DNA from 4 places in the Streptomyces sp. NPDC002088 genome. Region 3 is predicted to be linked to each of the others. Evidence: riboswitches for the same ligand, from Rfam matches in the RefSeq annotation. Region 3 holds a riboswitch; each other region holds the start of a gene.
The links. Region 3 has a riboswitch for S-adenosylmethionine ahead of ABT114_RS15610 (aminotransferase class V-fold PLP-dependent enzyme). Riboswitches for the same ligand answer to the same signal wherever they lie in the genome.

Region 1 (3,734 bases), on a different contig from region 3:
TGGGTGAGGAACCCCAGCCGGTCGGCGCCGAGCATCCCGCGCAGCAGCTGCCCCGCGATGTCCTCCGGCAGCATCCGGAAGTACTCCGCGGGCGCCCATGGCGTGTGCGAGAAGTGGCTGATGCGCAGGTCGGGGCGCAGCTCGCGGAGCAGCCCCGGGACCAGGCACAGGTGGTAGTCCTGCACCAGCACCGCCGCCCCCTCGGACGCCTGCTCGGCCAGTGCCTCGGCGAAGGCGCGGTTGTACGTCTCGTACGACGCCCACTGGCGCCGGAACTCCGCGTCGAAGACCGGCTCCAGCGGTGTCTGGTACAGCATGTGGTGGATGAACCAGAGCACGGAGTTGGCGATGCCGTTGTAGGCGTCGGCGTGCACGTCGGCCGGGATGTCCAGCATCCGTACGCCCGCCTCGCCCACTCCGCGCCGGACCGCCTCGCGGTCGCCCTCGGACAGGGCGGAGCACACCCACAGTGCCCCGGCGTCGGGGCCGATGGCCGACAGGCCCGAGACCAGCCCGCCGCCGCCCCTGCGGGCGTGCAGCGAGCCGTCCTCGCGCACCTCGTACGAAACCGGGCCGCGGTTGGACGCGACCAGCACCTCAGCACCGTGCGTGGAAGCCATACGCCTCAACCTAGCCCGGGTCGGAAACACTCAAACGTACGCAAGGCCCACAACAGTCCGGAAAGATTTGTATACGACAGCGGGATCCCGTTACCGTGTGCATCCGTCACGCCACCTTCCGTGACGCGTACTCCGCGATTTCGGCCATCGGCGGCCGCTCCTCCGTGTCCACGGAGTACGTGCGCGGCTCGAAGCCGTCCTCGCCCCGCTCGAACTGGGTGAGGGAGGGCCGGATCAGGTGCCCGCGGGCCATCCGCAGCTGCGCGGTGCGGTAGATCGCGGCGGCCATGCGGCCCAGCGCCTGCCCGTCCTGGTGCCGGTGCTTGCGCACGCCCACGTCCACCTGGGCGAGGGCGTCGAGGCCCACCAGGTGCAGCGAGTCGACCAGCATGCCCAGTTCCACCCCGTACCCGACCGGGAAGGGGAGCTGTTCCAGCAGCGAGCGGCGGGCCGCGTACTCGCCGCCGAGCGGCTGCACGAAACCGGCCAGCCGAGGCCAGTGCATGTTCAGCAGCGGGCGGGCCATCAGCTCGGTCACCCGGCCGCCCTGGCCGGCGGTCCTGCCGGAGGCGAGCGAATCCAGCTCAGTGCCCAGCGGGCGGTCGTACATGCCCTTGACGAGATCGACGTCCGGGTCGGTGAGCAGCGGGCCCACGATCCCGGAGACGAAGTCGGAGGAGAACTCCTTCAGGTCGGCGTCGATGAAGCAGACGATGTCCCCGCGGGTGACCAGCAGGGATCGCCAGAGCACCTCGCCCTTGCCCGGTACGGCCGGGATGCGGGGCAGGATGTCGTCGCGGTGGACGACCCGGGCGCCCGCGGCGGCGGCCACCTCGGAGGTGCGGTCGGTGGATCCCGAGTCGACGACGACGATCTCGTCGACGAGCGGGACCTGCTGCATGAGGTCGTGACGGATCACGGCGACGATGTCGCCGACGGTCTCCTCCTCGTTGAGCGCGGGCAGGACGACGGAGACCGACTGGCCCCTGGCGCGTTTCGCGGCGAGGATCTGGTGGAGCGGGCGATCGGTCACGGACCAGGAGCGTGTGCTCAGCCAGCGCTCGACTTCTTCCAGCACAGTGGCGGCTCCTTCTACGTTCTCGCGGCGGGAAAGGGGCCCGCCGCGGTAGCGGCTGATGGGCACAGGCATCTCGCGGTTCGGACGACTCTCTCAACTGTCCTGGCCGTCGGTTACAGTCTTGAACAACGCGGGTGACCATCGCATGTCCGGGGTGGCCCGCCGTTCACAACTTCATACCGCTCATCCAGAGGGGCAGAGGGATACGGCCCGATGAAGCCCCGGCAACCCTCCAGTCGGCTCTCGTTCACCGCGAGGCTCCCGGCTCGGGAAGGTGCCAAATCCGTCTCACGGCGAAGTGCGTCGTGAGGAAGATGAGGAGAAAGGGCCTCGCCTCCATGGCTGTGCAGACTGTTGCAAGCACCACGAACTCCGTCGATCTGGGCCCCGCCGCGGCACTTTCCTGCCGCGAGTGCGGCCACCGCGTGCCGCTCGGCCCGGTCTTCGCCTGCGAGGAATGTTTCGGCCCGCTCGAGATCGCGTACGACTTCTCGGCCTATGACGCCGAGGAGCTCCGCAAGCAGATCGAGGCGGGACCCGCGAACATCTGGCGCTACGCACCCCTGCTGCCCGTCCCCGCGGACGTGGCGACCAAGCCCAACATCAACCCCGGTTGGACCAAGCTCGTCAAGGCCGACAACCTGGCGCGCGAGCTCGGTGTCGACGCCGGCAAGCTCTTCGTGAAGGACGACTCCGGCAACCCGACGCACTCCTTCAAGGACCGCGTCGTCGCCCAGGCCATCGAGGCCGCCCGCGCCTTCGAGTTCACCACCCTCTCCTGCTCCTCCACCGGCAACCTGGCCGGTGCCGTCGGCGCCGCCGCCGCCCGGGCCGGCTTCCGCTCCTGCGTGTTCATCCCGCAGGACCTGGAGCAGGGCAAGGTCGTCATGGCCGCCATCTACGGCGGCGAGCTCGTCGGCATCGAGGGCAACTACGACGACGTGAACCGCTTCTGCTCCGAGCTGATCGGCGACCCGGCGGGCGAGGGCTGGGGCTTCGTCAACGTCAACCTGCGGCCGTACTACGCGGAGGGCTCGAAGACCCTCGCGTACGAGATCTGCGAGCAGCTCGGCTGGCAGCTGCCCGACCAGTTGGTCGTCCCCATCGCCTCCGGCTCCCAGCTCACGAAGATCGACAAGGGTCTGCAGGAGCTGATCAAGCTCGGCCTGGTCGAGGACAAGCCGTACAAGATCTTCGGTGCGCAGGCAGAGGGCTGCTCGCCGGTGTCCGTGGCGTACAAGGCCGGCCACGACGTCGTACGCCCCCAGAAGCCGGACACCATCGCCAAGTCCCTCGCCATCGGCAACCCGGCCGACGGGCCGTACGTCCTGGACATCGCGCGCCGCACGGGCGGTGCCGTGGAGGATGTGACGGACGAGCAGATCGTGGACGCGATCAAGCTGCTGGCGCGGACCGAGGGCATCTTCGCCGAGACGGCGGGCGGGGTGACGGTGGGCGTGACGAAGAAGCTCATCGAGGCCGGCCTGCTCGACCCGGCCAAGACCACTGTCGTGCTGAACACCGGCGACGGTCTGAAGACTCTCGACGCGGTGGCCGGTACCGGCCTGACCGCGACGATCCGCCCGAACCTCGACTCCTTCCGAGAGGCTGGCCTCGCATCATGAGCGTCAACGTCCGCATCCCCACCATCCTGCGCACCTACACCGGCGGTAGGGCCGAGGTGAGCGCCGAGGGCGCGACCCTCGCCGAGGTCCTCTCCGACCTGGAGAAGAACCACGCCGGCATCGCGGCCCGCGTCCTCGACGACCAGGGCAAGCTGCGCCGGTTCGTCAACGTGTACGTCAACGACGACGATGTCCGCTTCGAGCAGGGTCTGGAGACGGCGACCCCGGACGGCGCCGGTGTCTCCATCATTCCGGCGGTCGCCGGAGGCTGATCATTACCATCGGTAACCGCGGTTACCGAGTGTTCATCCCGCGGCATTGCCGCTCATGGATACAGTGCCCCCTCCGCGAGAGAAGCGGAGGGGGTAATTCAGTGTGATTGAGCGCGGTACAGTTGGGGAACCCGCTCCC
Region 2 (3,734 bases), on a different contig from region 3:
CTACTACATCCCGCGCGAGGACGTCCGCCTCGACCTGCTCGAAGCCACCGACCATCACACCGGCTGCCCGTACAAGGGCACCGCCGAGTACTGGTCGTGGCGCGGTGAGGCCGACGTCCCGCCCAACCTCGTCTGGAGTTACCCGGACCCGCTGCCCGCGGTCGGCGCCATCCAGGGGCTCCTCGCCTTCTACAACGAGACGGTCGACATCACCCTCGACGGCGAACGGGTGGAGCGCCCCGTCACCCACTTCACCAGGACGCTCTCGGAGCAACAGCGCACATGACGTTCACAGCGACGCGCTCGAACCGCTGGAGGTCTTCCGGGACGGCCCGACCACCTCACGCACGGGCGCATCGGCTGGGCGGCTCGCTGTCTTCGCGGCCCCGGAGTAGTGACCGTCCCGGTCGACGGCCGGCTCAGCGCCCACGGCGGCATCCTGCCCCCGCCAACGGCCACGGACGACGGCGATGACGGGGGCCAGGAGACGCGCGTCCCGTCAGAGTCGTCCGCCGCGCTCCAGCGGGATCCTCTCGCCCGTCTCGATCGCGACCGGCAGCCGGTTCTCGGTCGGAGGAAGCGGGCAGGTGGCCAGATCCGTGTAGGCGCAGGGCAGGTTGGCGGCGCGGTTGAAGTCGATCGTCACCCTGCCCTCGGCGTCGGGGGCTGGGAGCTGGAGGGAGCGGTTCGCCGCGTAAGTGGTCACGCCGGAGGTCTTGTCGGTGAACAGCACCATGAGGGCGCCGGGCGTCCTGCCGTTGAAGGCGGTGAGCCGGTGCGGTGTGCCGTCCAGTTCGAACTCGACCTGGCCGGGGGAGTCGTAGACATGCTCCAGACCCTCGACGGCGGCACCGACGGTCACCGGGCGCGGGGAGTCGAAGGGCAGGAAGCGGCCGGAGAGGACCCAGCGCGGGTCGGGCTCGTAGGCCGGCGTGCCTGTGAAGGCCGTACGCAGCGGGTTGCCAGGGTGGCGGGGCCGCACGATGTCGTGCCCGCCGCGCTTGGCAACCTCGATCACCGCGTCGCCCCAGCCGATGTACACACTGCTGCGCTCGGCAAGGACACCGAAGTCGTGGCGGCCGTGGACCACTTGCTCGTCGACGGTGATCTCCTCGCCCTCGTCGAGTTCGACCACGACCCCGTCGGCGGTGCTCGACCAGGCTCCGGGCGCGTCCTCGAACCGGGTGGGCTCCTCGCTCAGCCAGCGGAGGCTGGTGATCGCGAGGAACCCGTGCGGGCCGGACAGCACCGCTTCCTTCTGCCGGTGCCACTCCTCCCACTCCTGCACGAAGCTCACCCGGTCGACGTCTTGGACGGTCATATCGGCTCCTTCTCGCAGCACTGGTCGTTCTTCGTGCAACCACCGGGCCTGCGCAGGTCATCCCGCCAGAGGGAACTCTTGACGCCGAGAGAATTGTCGATCTACGGTGAGCGCGAGCTACGAGTTCCGGTGATCAAGCCCTGGCTGGCCGGACGGCAACCCTCGACGCAGTGGGGTGCCCCAGGTGAAAGCTCGGCGGATTTCCCTGTTCTGCAAGTGCGTTTCCTTCGGCCCGAGGGCCGACGACACTCCCAGGAGGACGACGTGGCACGTGGCCTCGTGCTGTGCTCCCGACGTCATGTGGATCTGCTGCTGGTCTGCAGCTGTCTCTGTCAGAACTGACTGAGCCGTCGGCGGCAAACGCGCCGACGCTTCACCAACTCCCTTTTCCTGCGCCTTCACGCGACGACGCGCGCCGTCCGGCAGATACAGCCCGGCGCGGCTCCTTCGCGTACCCACCCATGCGGAAGCAGAGACCAGCCATGGCACAACACATCACGCCCAGACCGCTCCGATCCGGCCTCGGCGTCCTTTCCCTCAGCGCGGCGTTCCTCGTGGCCCTGACCGGCTGCACCAGCACCAAGGACGGCAGTGACGCGGCCCCCACCGAGGCGCTCACCATCGGCACGACGGACCAGGTGACCAGCCTGGACCCGGCAGGCGCCTGGGACGCGGGCTCCGGCACCATCGAGAGCGAGGTCTACTCGACCCTGCTCAGCGTGAAGAACGGCTCCACGGAGGCCTCCCCGGACCTGGCCACCGGGATCAGGCTGACCGGGCCCAAGGAGTACACGGTCACCCTCAAGAAGGGTCTGAAGTTCGCCAACGGGCATCAACTGACGTCCTCCGACGTCAAGTTCAGCTTCGACCGCACGCTGAAGATCGCCGACGAGAACGGCCCGTCGTCTCTGCTGTACAACCTTGCCTCGGTCGCCGCCCCGACGCCGACCACCGTCGTCTTCACCCTCAAGTCGGCCAACGACACGCTGTTCCCACAGGTGTTGTCCACGGCGGCCGGCTACGTCGTCGACGAGCAGGTCTACCCGGCGGACAAGATCCTCGACGACAAGTCGATCGTCGCGGGCAAGCCCTGGAACGGCCCTTACGGCGTTACCAGTTACGACAAGAACTCGCTGGTCTCCTTCACCGCCAACAGTGCCTACCAGGGCCAACAGGGCACCCCGAAGACCAAGAACGTCCAGCTCAAGTACTACACCACCGCCAGCAACCTGAAGCTCGACGTCCAGCAGGGCACCATCGACGCCGTCTACCGCACGCTCGCGACCGCCGACCTCGACGACCTGGCCAAGAAGAAGGGCGTCAAGGTCCACACCGGCTCCGGCAACGGCATCCGCTACATCGTCTTCGACTTCCAGACCCAGCCGTACGGCACCAAGACCAAGAACGCCGACAAGGCGAAGGCGCTGGCGGTCCGTCAGGCGGTCGCCGACTCCGTCGACCGGGCCCAACTCGCCCAGCAGGTCTACAAGAACAGCTACCAGCCGCTCTACAGCTCCGTGCCCGACGGCCTGACCGGAGCCGCGCCCTCCTTCAAGTCGCTCTACGGCGACAAGAAGGGCGGCCCCGACAAGGCGGCGGCCGCGGCGAGGCTGAAGGCGGCGAAGGTGAGCACCCCGGTCACCCTCAACCTGCAGTACAACAGCGACCACTACGGCTCGTCCTCGGCGGACGAGTACGCGCTGATCAAGACCCAGCTGGAGGCCACCGGCCTGTTCAAGGTGAACCTGCAGTCCACCGAGTGGACCCAGTACGGCAAGGACCGCATCAAGCACCTGTACCCGCTCTACCAACTCGGCTGGTACGCCGACTACCTCGACGCCGACAACTACCTCTCGCCCTTCTACTCGGCCAACAGCTGGGTCGCCAACGACTACTCCGACCCCGCCGTACGCGAGCTGATCAAGAAGGAGGAGACGGAGACCGACGCTGCCAAGCGGACCGAACTGCTGAAGCAGGCGCAGGACAAGGCCGCTGCGCAGGTGCCGCTGCTGCCGCTGCTCCAGGGGTCCACAGCGATCGTCACCCGTACCGACGTCAGCGGGGTGCCGGACGCGCTGACCAGCGCGTACACGTTCCGCTGGGCGGGGCTCTCGAAGAAGTGAGCGCCCTGCCCCAGGAGACGGCCCCCGGCGTCGTCGGCAGCCCCGCCGACGCCGCCGCCGGGCACGGACTCGCCCGCTACCTGGTGATCCGTTTCCTCCTCATCATCCCCACCGTGTTCATCCTGGTCAGCCTGGTCTTCTTCCTGATGCGCGCCACGGGCGACCCGATCAGCGCTGCCTTCGGCGACCGGCTCACCCCGGACCAGCTCCAGGCCAAGCTCCACCAGGCCGGCTACGACCGGCCGTTGCTCACCCAGTACCTGGACTACCTGAAGTCCCTGGCGACCGGC
Region 3 (3,734 bases):
AAGGTGCTGCACGGTCGCGAGACCGGCACCATCAAGCGCCTGCCGCACGGTGAGTTCATCGAGATCCACGAGCCGCTCAGCCAGGAGCAGCTGCACACCATCACGGCGCACGAGCAGTACCAGCCGCTCGAGATCGGCCCGACGGTCGACGAGAACGGTGTCGAGCGCAAGGTGAAGGGTTCCGAGAAGTTGCGCGCCAAGGTCAGCAAGGCGTACTTCAACGAGGACAGCCAGATCCCGAAGCCGACCGTCGACGAGTACAAGGAGATCACGAGCGGCCACGGCCACCACTGATCGCTGCGCTCGCCACGCGCACAGAAGGGCCCCGTCCGGTCTTCGGACGGGGCCCTTCGCCGTGCCCGGCGGATGGATAGGCTGTAACCAGCTTGTACGTGTCTACGAACCAGGAGCGGCTGATGAGCGCTGTGACCCCCGCTGGAGGCGACACCGCGGCGGGCCGTTCCTGGCCCGCGGTACTGAACGGTCTGCTGGAGGGCCGCGACCAGAGCGCGGAGAACACCGCCTGGGCGATGGACCGGATCATGCGCGGCGAGGCGACCGACGCGCAGATCGCCGGGTTCGCGGTGGCGCTGCGGGCCAAGGGCGAGACCGTCGAGGAGATCACGGGCCTCGTCCGGGCCATGTACGAGCACGCGAACGTGATCCAGGTGCCGGGCGCCACCGTCGACATCGTCGGTACGGGCGGCGACGGCGCGAAGACGGTGAACATCTCCACGATGTCCTCGATCGTCATCGCCGGCACCGGTGCCAAGGTCGTCAAGCACGGCAACCGGGCCGCGTCGTCGGCGTCGGGTGCCTCGGACGTCCTGGAGAAGCTCGGGGTCAATCTCGAGCTGACGCCGAAGCGGGTGGCGGAGGTCGCCGAGGAGGCCGGGATCACCTTCTGCTTCGCGGTGAAGTTCCATCCGGCGCTGCGTCATGTGGCGGCGGCGCGCGGTCAGTTGGGCATCCGGACGGTGTTCAACTTCCTGGGTCCGCTGACCAACCCGGCGAAGGTGAAGTCCCAGGCGATCGGCGTCGCCGATCTGCGCATGGCGCCGATCATCGCGGGCGTCTTCGCCGAGCGCGGCAACTCCTCGCTGGTGTTCCGCGGCGACGACGGCCTCGACGAGCTCACCACGACGTCCACCTCCCGGGTATGGGTCGTCCGGGACGGCAAGGTGAGCGAGGAGGCCTTCGACCCGCGGGACGTCGGCATCGAGCTGGTGCCGGTGGAGGCGCTGCGGGGCGCCGACGCGTCGTTCAACGCGGACGTGGCGCGCCGGTTGCTCAACGGCGAGACCGGCCCGGTTCGGGACGCCGTCCTGCTGAACTCGGCGGCGGCGCTGGTGGCGCTGGAGCCGGGCTCCGGGACGCTGGCCGAGCAGATCCGCGCCGGCATGGCCAAGGCGGCGGAGGCGATCGACTCGGGCGCGGCCAAGCGGACGCTGGAGCGCTGGGTGGCCGTCAGCAACGCGTAGCGGATGTGAGTGCGGTCCCGTAATCCGGACACGAGTTGCGGGACCGCGATCACTTCACGTACTTTCCTCTTCAGGTCATGAGTGACAGTCATGAGGCCCCGGCCGACTGTCCGGCAACCCTCCGTCCGTGGCGGGGTGCCCCGGGTGAAGACCAGGCCGTAGGCAGTGAGGTCTACGGCAAGCGCGGACCCCTCGCAAACCAGGGGTCCTGGTCGTCGAGGGAGCCTTCCGTGAGCAAGCGAATGCGATAGGGCGTAGAGCCCCGCCTCCGCATACCCCTTTCACCTTTCTCCGTGCTTGAGCCGTACCTGCTCGCGCGGTGATTCCTCTTGCTTCTCACAGGAGTTCACCATGTCCGTCTCCACCGCTGCCGCCGACCAGTCGCTTTGTGCCCCGCTGCCCGTTCTGGGCCGGGATGTCACCGTCCCGCTCGTCACGGGCGGCGAAGTCACCTACGCCGCGCTCGACTACGCGGCCAGCGCCCCCGCCCTCCAGCGCGTCTGGGACGACGTGGCGGCGTACGCCCCGTACTACGGCAGCGTCCACCGCGGCGCCGGCTACCTCTCCCAGCTCTCCACGGACCTCTTCGAGAACGCCCGCAGGACCGTGGCGGAGTTCCTCGGCTGCCGTACCGGCGACCAGGTCGTCTTCACCCGGTCCACCACCGACTCCCTCAACCTCCTCGCGGCCGCGCTGCCCGCCGACTGCCAGGTCTTCGTCTTCGAGACCGAGCACCACGCCTCGCTGCTGCCCTGGAAGGACGCCCGGGTCACCTACCTCGACGCCCCGCGCACCCCGCGTCAGGCCGTCGAGACCCTGGAGCGCGCCCTCGCCGACCGCGACCCCTACGGCCCGGCCCTGGTCTGCGTCACCGGCGCCTCGAATGTCACCGGCGAGCTGTGGCCCGTACGGGAGCTGGCCGCGGCCGCCCACGCGCACGGCGCCCGTATCGTCCTGGACGCCGCCCAGCTCGCCCCGCACCACCCGGTGTCGCTCCAGGACCTCGACGTCGACTGGGTCGCCTTCTCCGGCCACAAGCTGTACGCCCCGTTCGGCTCCGGCGTCCTGGCCGGCCGCGCGGACTGGCTGCGTGAGGCCGAGCCGTACCTGGCGGGCGGCGGCGCCAGCCGCAAGGTCACCCGGCGCGAGGACGGGGGAGTGGACGTGGAGTGGCACGAGAGCGCCGCCCGCCACGAGGCCGGCTCGCCGAACGTCATCGGCGCCTACTCCATCGCCTCCGCCTGCAAGGCCCTCACCGAGGCCGGCTTCGACACGCTCGTCGCCCGCGAACAGCACCTGATCGACACCGTCCGCGCGGGCCTCGCCGAGGTCCCCGAGGTCAGGATCCTGTCCCTCTTCGGCGACGACGCCCCGCGCGTGGGCGTGATCTCCTTCGTGGTGGAGGGCTGGAACAGCTCCCACTTCGCCGCGGCCCTCTCCGCCGAGTACGGCATCGGCGTCCGCGACGGCCTCTTCTGCGCCCACCCCCTGGTCCGCACCCTCCTGGGCAGCGACCCCCAGAGCCAGGGCGAGTGCGGCACCCCCGAGGCCGCGCCGGGCGAGAAGTCCCTCAACGCGATCCGGGTCAGCTTCGGCGCGGGCACCCCCGACGAGCACGTGGAGCGCTTCGTGAACGCGGTGAAGGAACTGGTCACGGACGGCGCGAAGTGGCAGTACCGCACGGAGGACGGCCGCTGCGTCCCGGCGGTCTGACCGGAAAGCTCCTACGAGGCGGTGTTCACGAGTCGAGACCGATCGCGAACGCCGCCTCGAGGTCATGCTGCGAATACGTACGGAAGGCGACGTGCGTGTCCGTGCCCTCCACCCCGGGGATCTTGCTGATCCGGCCCGGGATGACCTCCGCCAGATCCTCGTGCTGCCGCACCCGCACCATCGCGATCAGGTCGTACGTGCCGGTGACGGAGAAGACCTCGCTCACGGAGTCCAGCGCGGCGATCGACTCCGCGATCTCGGGAATCCGGTCCACGCTGGTCTTGATCAGGACGATCGCGGTGATCACGGCTGGTTCTCTCCCTCGGGGGCCGGAACTGGGGCGGACTTCACTCTAGTGGTACGGCCGAACCTGGCCCACGCGTACAAGAGGCCCAGGCCGAAGCCCACCAGGTGGGCCAGGTAGGCCACGCCGGGGCCCTGGGCGGCCCGGCCCGCCGCCACCCACTGGAGGGCCGCCCAGAAGGGCAGCACGACCCACGCCGGGAAGCGCAGCGGCAGGAAGAACAGGAACGGCAGGAG
Region 4 (3,734 bases), on a different contig from region 3:
CTGCTTGAGCACCACGTCGACCCCGACGGCCTTCAGCTGCTGCTGGACCAGCTCCAGTGCGGGCTGGTTGGTGGCGGAGTTGGGGAACCAGGTGATGGTCAGGCTCAGCTTCTTGCCGTCCTTGGTGCGGATGCCGTCGCTGCCCGCCTTCCAACCGGCCGCGTCCAGCAGGGACTTCGCCCTGGCCGCGTCGAAGGCGAGGTCTGAGGCGAGGTTGGTGTAGTCGGGTGTGGTGTGCGCCAGGACGCTGGTCGCCGGCTGGGTGCCGGTCGGGAACACGGTGTCGGCGATCTGCTGCCGGTCGATGGCGGACAGGATCGCCTGGCGCACCTTCGTGTCCTTCAGGGCAGGCCGGGAGTTGTTGAGCCCCAGGCCGAACACCACGCCGGGGTTGGCCCGGCGCTGGAGAGTGACCTGGCCGCCCTTGAGCGCGGCCTCGTTGGCCTTGCCGACGCTGCTGATCGCGTCCACCTGTCCGGACTGGAGACTGCCGGCCCGGACACCGGCCTCGGGCACGACCTTGAACACCAGCTTGTCCAGGTAGGCCTCGCCCTTCTGGGACCACAGCGAGGAGCCCCAGCCGTAGCCGGTGCGCTTGACCAGGGTGATCGACTGGTTCTGCACATACTGCTTCAGCACGAACGGCCCGGATCCGATCACGCCGTCGCTGCACTTCTGCTGCGGGGTCTTCTTCACGCTCGCCGACGACTCGATGCCCAGCGTATGGGTCGAAGTCGCCTGGAGAAACTGGGCGTTGGGCACCTTGAAGGTCACCTTGACGGTGAGCGGGTCCACCACGGTGGTGCTCTTGACGCCGCTCAGATAGCCCTGGGCGAGGGTCCCCAGGGCGCCGAGCTTGGGCACCGCGTCGAAGTTGTCCTTGACCACCTGTGCGGTCAGCTCGGACCCGTCGCTGAAGGTGACACCCGACCGCAGATGGAAGGTGAACGTCGTCGCCTCGGAGTCGATGTCCCAGCTCTTGGCCAGCCACGGCACGATCTTGCCGGTCTCGGGGTCCTGGTCGGTCAGGGAGTCCACGGTCTGGCGCACCGAGTAGATGCTTTCGTTGCTGCCGGACTGTTGTGGGTCCACGCAGCCGGCGTCGGAACCCACCGCGAAGGTCAAGGTGCCGCCGGACTTCGCCTGGCCGCTTCCGCTGCCGGAGTCGTCACCGCCCGACCCGCAGGCGGTCAGCAGAACACTGGTGGTCAGCAGGGCGGCCAGGGGCGCCCATCGGGAGAGTCTGAAATCCGGGAGTGCTGTCACGGAGGGGTTTCTCCTACTCGTGTTCACCAGGCACGGGGTGCCGTGCGAGGCACGGCCGTGCATGGGCGTGCGGGCCCGGCCGGATCGGCACCGGCAGCGGGGGAGCGCTGTACAGACAGGGGTCAGGGGGGATGACACCGAGAGCGGTGGCAAGGGGAAAGGGAGGAAGGAGCCGTGGCTGGGTAGCGGACGTCAGCCGACGTCGGCCGAGCTCGTCAGGCCTGACAGAGGCAGCTGGTCGAGCGCTTCAGATCGATGTGGCGTCGGCGCGAGAGCCGGGAGAACGCCGTGGCGTCGGCGGAGGAGACAGCTGGGCCACCACAGTGCCGCATGCCGGTCCTCCCCATCTCCGGCCCCGGTCCCGGGGCCACGCGCTTGCGGGAATCGTCGTGATCCCGCCGGGCTTTCACCTGGAGCACCCCACCGCGTGGGAGGGTTGCCGGTCAGCGAGCCAGGGCTTGACGCTGACACTCAATGCCGGTCGCGATGCTACGGAGCGGTCTCGTCGTACGTCAATGCCGGAATCGGGCGCCCTGTTCGAGAAGGCGGGGCCGTCTCACGTGCCGGGACGCGTGGTGGACGCTCCTCGCGCCGTGTGCTTTGATCCGGCCATGGAGACCGCAGGTCAGGCACGCACCGTGCTGCTCGATCCCTTCTGGGTGGGCCGCCGCGCCGATCAGTTCGACCAGACCTGTCGCTGACCACTCGCTCCCTTCAGTCCTTTCTGCGCCCGTGCACCGCCGTGCCTTCGCGCGGATCCGGACCGGCATCGCCGGCCGCCTCCGCGGCGAACATGTCGTGCGGCCCTTCTCACGCCCGCCCCGGCCGCCCCGGGGCTCTCGCTGCGACGCGTCCGTCGCGCGCACCACCTGGCCGACCCATCGGAAAGAGACGCATGGCCGTCAACAGCACCGCCCCGGCAGGGGTGTTCGCCGCGCTGCGGGTCCGTGACTACCGGATCTACTGGAGCACGGGACTGGTGTCCAACGTCGGTAGCGCCATGCAGGGGGTCGCGCTGGACTGGTACGTCCTGACGCTCACCCACAGCGGGACCGCGCTCGGCTGGGTCGTGGGCCTTCAGTTCGCCCCAGTGCTGCTGTTCGGTCTGTGGGGCGGGGTCATAGCCGACCGGTACGACCGGCGGACCCTGCTGCTGTGGACCCAGACGCTGTACGCCGTGCAGGCCCTGCTTCTGACGGTGATGGTGCTCTGCGGCCATGCCCCGCTGTGGCTTCTGTACGTCCTGTCCTTCGCCCTGGGCTGCGTGTTCACGGTGGAGAACCCCGCTCGCCTGTCCTTCGTCACCGAACTGGTCGGCCGGGCACTGATCCCGAAGGCGGCGGGCCTGAACATCCTGTCCCTGAACGCCGCCCGCCTGATCGGCCCGGCGATCGCCGGTGTGCTGATCGGGGCGATCGGTACCGGGTGGGTGTTCGCTCTCAACGCCGTGTCCTTCACCGTCGTCCTCGCGGGTCTGCTGTCGATCCGCCCACGGGCGCCGGAGACACACGCCGTCTCCCGGCCCCCGTGGACGGGAGCGGGGGCGGAGGGGCTGCGCTATGTGGCCGCGCGGCCCGAACTCGTCGGCGTGTTCACGATCTTCGGCCTGGTCGCCACCTTCGCGGTCAACTTCCCGACCACGCTGACCCTGTTCGCCGGCCGGGTCTTCGACGTCGGCTCCCGGGGGCTCGGCATCATGAACACGGCCCTGGCCATCGGCACCGTCGCCGGCACTATCGCCGCCACGCGCGGTATCTCGCCCCGGGTGCGGACCGTCGTGGTCGGCGCGTTGCTGTTCGGCGGTTTCGAGGCACTGGCGGCAGTCATGCCCACGTACCCCGCCTTCCTCGCCTTGTTGCTGCCCGCCGGTTTCACGCTGATGACGCTGAACACGGCGGTGAGCGCCTTCGTCCAGTCGGAGGTCAGCGACGCCATGCGCGGCCGGGTCATGGCGGTCTACACAGTGATCTCCATGGGCGGCAGCCCGGTCGGCGCCCCCGTCATCGGCTGGATCTCCCAGCACGCGGGGGTGCGCTGGGGACTGGCCACGGGCGCCGCGACCGCCGTCCTGGCGGCGGTCGGCGTGGCGCTGTGGCTGGCACGGGCGTCCCCCTCGGCGCCCGCCCCGGCCGCGCCGCCGATCTCCCGGTCCGTGGCGACCGGTCGCCCCACTGCTCCTGACCGCACACCTGAATCCGAACCGTCCACCGGAGGAACTCCCCATGACTGACCGCCACACCGGGCTGCCCGGTCTGCACCTCGCCCTGGAGGCCGACGGGGGCGGTGCCCACCCCGCCGCCCAAGCGGCCCCGACCCCGCAGGCGGTGCGGGAGGCGGCCGTCGCCGCCGAGCACGCCGGCTTCGCCCTCGTCACCTTCGCCGACACGCCGCGGCCGCCCGGCACCGGCCCGGAGCCCGTCGGCCGTATGGAGGCCGGAACCCGCGCGGCGTACGTCTCGAGCCTCACC

Region 1: linked by a shared signal. The riboswitch ahead of thrC (threonine synthase) and the one ahead of ABT114_RS15610 (aminotransferase class V-fold PLP-dependent enzyme) in region 3 are both predicted to bind S-adenosylmethionine.
Region 2: linked by a shared signal. The riboswitch ahead of ABT114_RS28105 (ABC transporter substrate-binding protein) and the one ahead of ABT114_RS15610 (aminotransferase class V-fold PLP-dependent enzyme) in region 3 are both predicted to bind S-adenosylmethionine.
Region 4: linked by a shared signal. The riboswitch ahead of ABT114_RS28270 (putative leader peptide) and the one ahead of ABT114_RS15610 (aminotransferase class V-fold PLP-dependent enzyme) in region 3 are both predicted to bind S-adenosylmethionine.

Annotation. Positions count from the first base shown of each region.
Region 1 is NZ_JBEOXO010000012.1:93,115-96,848, reverse strand. It holds gene ABT114_RS25215 (alpha,alpha-trehalose-phosphate synthase (UDP-forming)) at 1-620, opposite strand, end outside; gene ABT114_RS25210 (glucosyl-3-phosphoglycerate synthase) at 727-1,698, opposite strand; SAM riboswitch class I at 1,879-2,019, shown strand; gene thrC (threonine synthase) at 2,037-3,323, shown strand; gene ABT114_RS25200 (MoaD/ThiS family protein) at 3,320-3,595, shown strand.
Region 2 is NZ_JBEOXO010000014.1:152,756-156,489, forward strand. It holds gene ABT114_RS28095 (DUF427 domain-containing protein) at 1-286, shown strand, start outside; gene ABT114_RS28100 (DUF1684 domain-containing protein) at 500-1,321, opposite strand; SAM riboswitch class IV at 1,437-1,546, shown strand; gene ABT114_RS28105 (ABC transporter substrate-binding protein) at 1,804-3,444, shown strand; gene ABT114_RS28110 (ABC transporter permease) at 3,441-3,734, shown strand, end outside.
Region 3 is NZ_JBEOXO010000006.1:270,399-274,132, reverse strand. It holds gene qcrB (cytochrome bc1 complex cytochrome b subunit) at 1-294, shown strand, start outside; gene trpD (anthranilate phosphoribosyltransferase) at 417-1,481, shown strand; SAM riboswitch class IV at 1,555-1,671, shown strand; gene ABT114_RS15610 (aminotransferase class V-fold PLP-dependent enzyme) at 1,833-3,194, shown strand; gene ABT114_RS15605 (Lrp/AsnC family transcriptional regulator) at 3,220-3,501, opposite strand; gene ABT114_RS15600 (rhomboid family intramembrane serine protease) at 3,498-3,734, opposite strand, start outside.
Region 4 is NZ_JBEOXO010000014.1:188,833-192,566, forward strand. It holds gene ABT114_RS28265 (ABC transporter substrate-binding protein) at 1-1,266, opposite strand, end outside; gene ABT114_RS28270 (putative leader peptide) at 1,482-1,613, opposite strand; SAM riboswitch class IV at 1,633-1,745, opposite strand; gene ABT114_RS28275 (hypothetical protein) at 1,725-1,967, shown strand; gene ABT114_RS28280 (MFS transporter) at 2,162-3,496, shown strand; gene ABT114_RS28285 (LLM class flavin-dependent oxidoreductase) at 3,489-3,734, shown strand, end outside.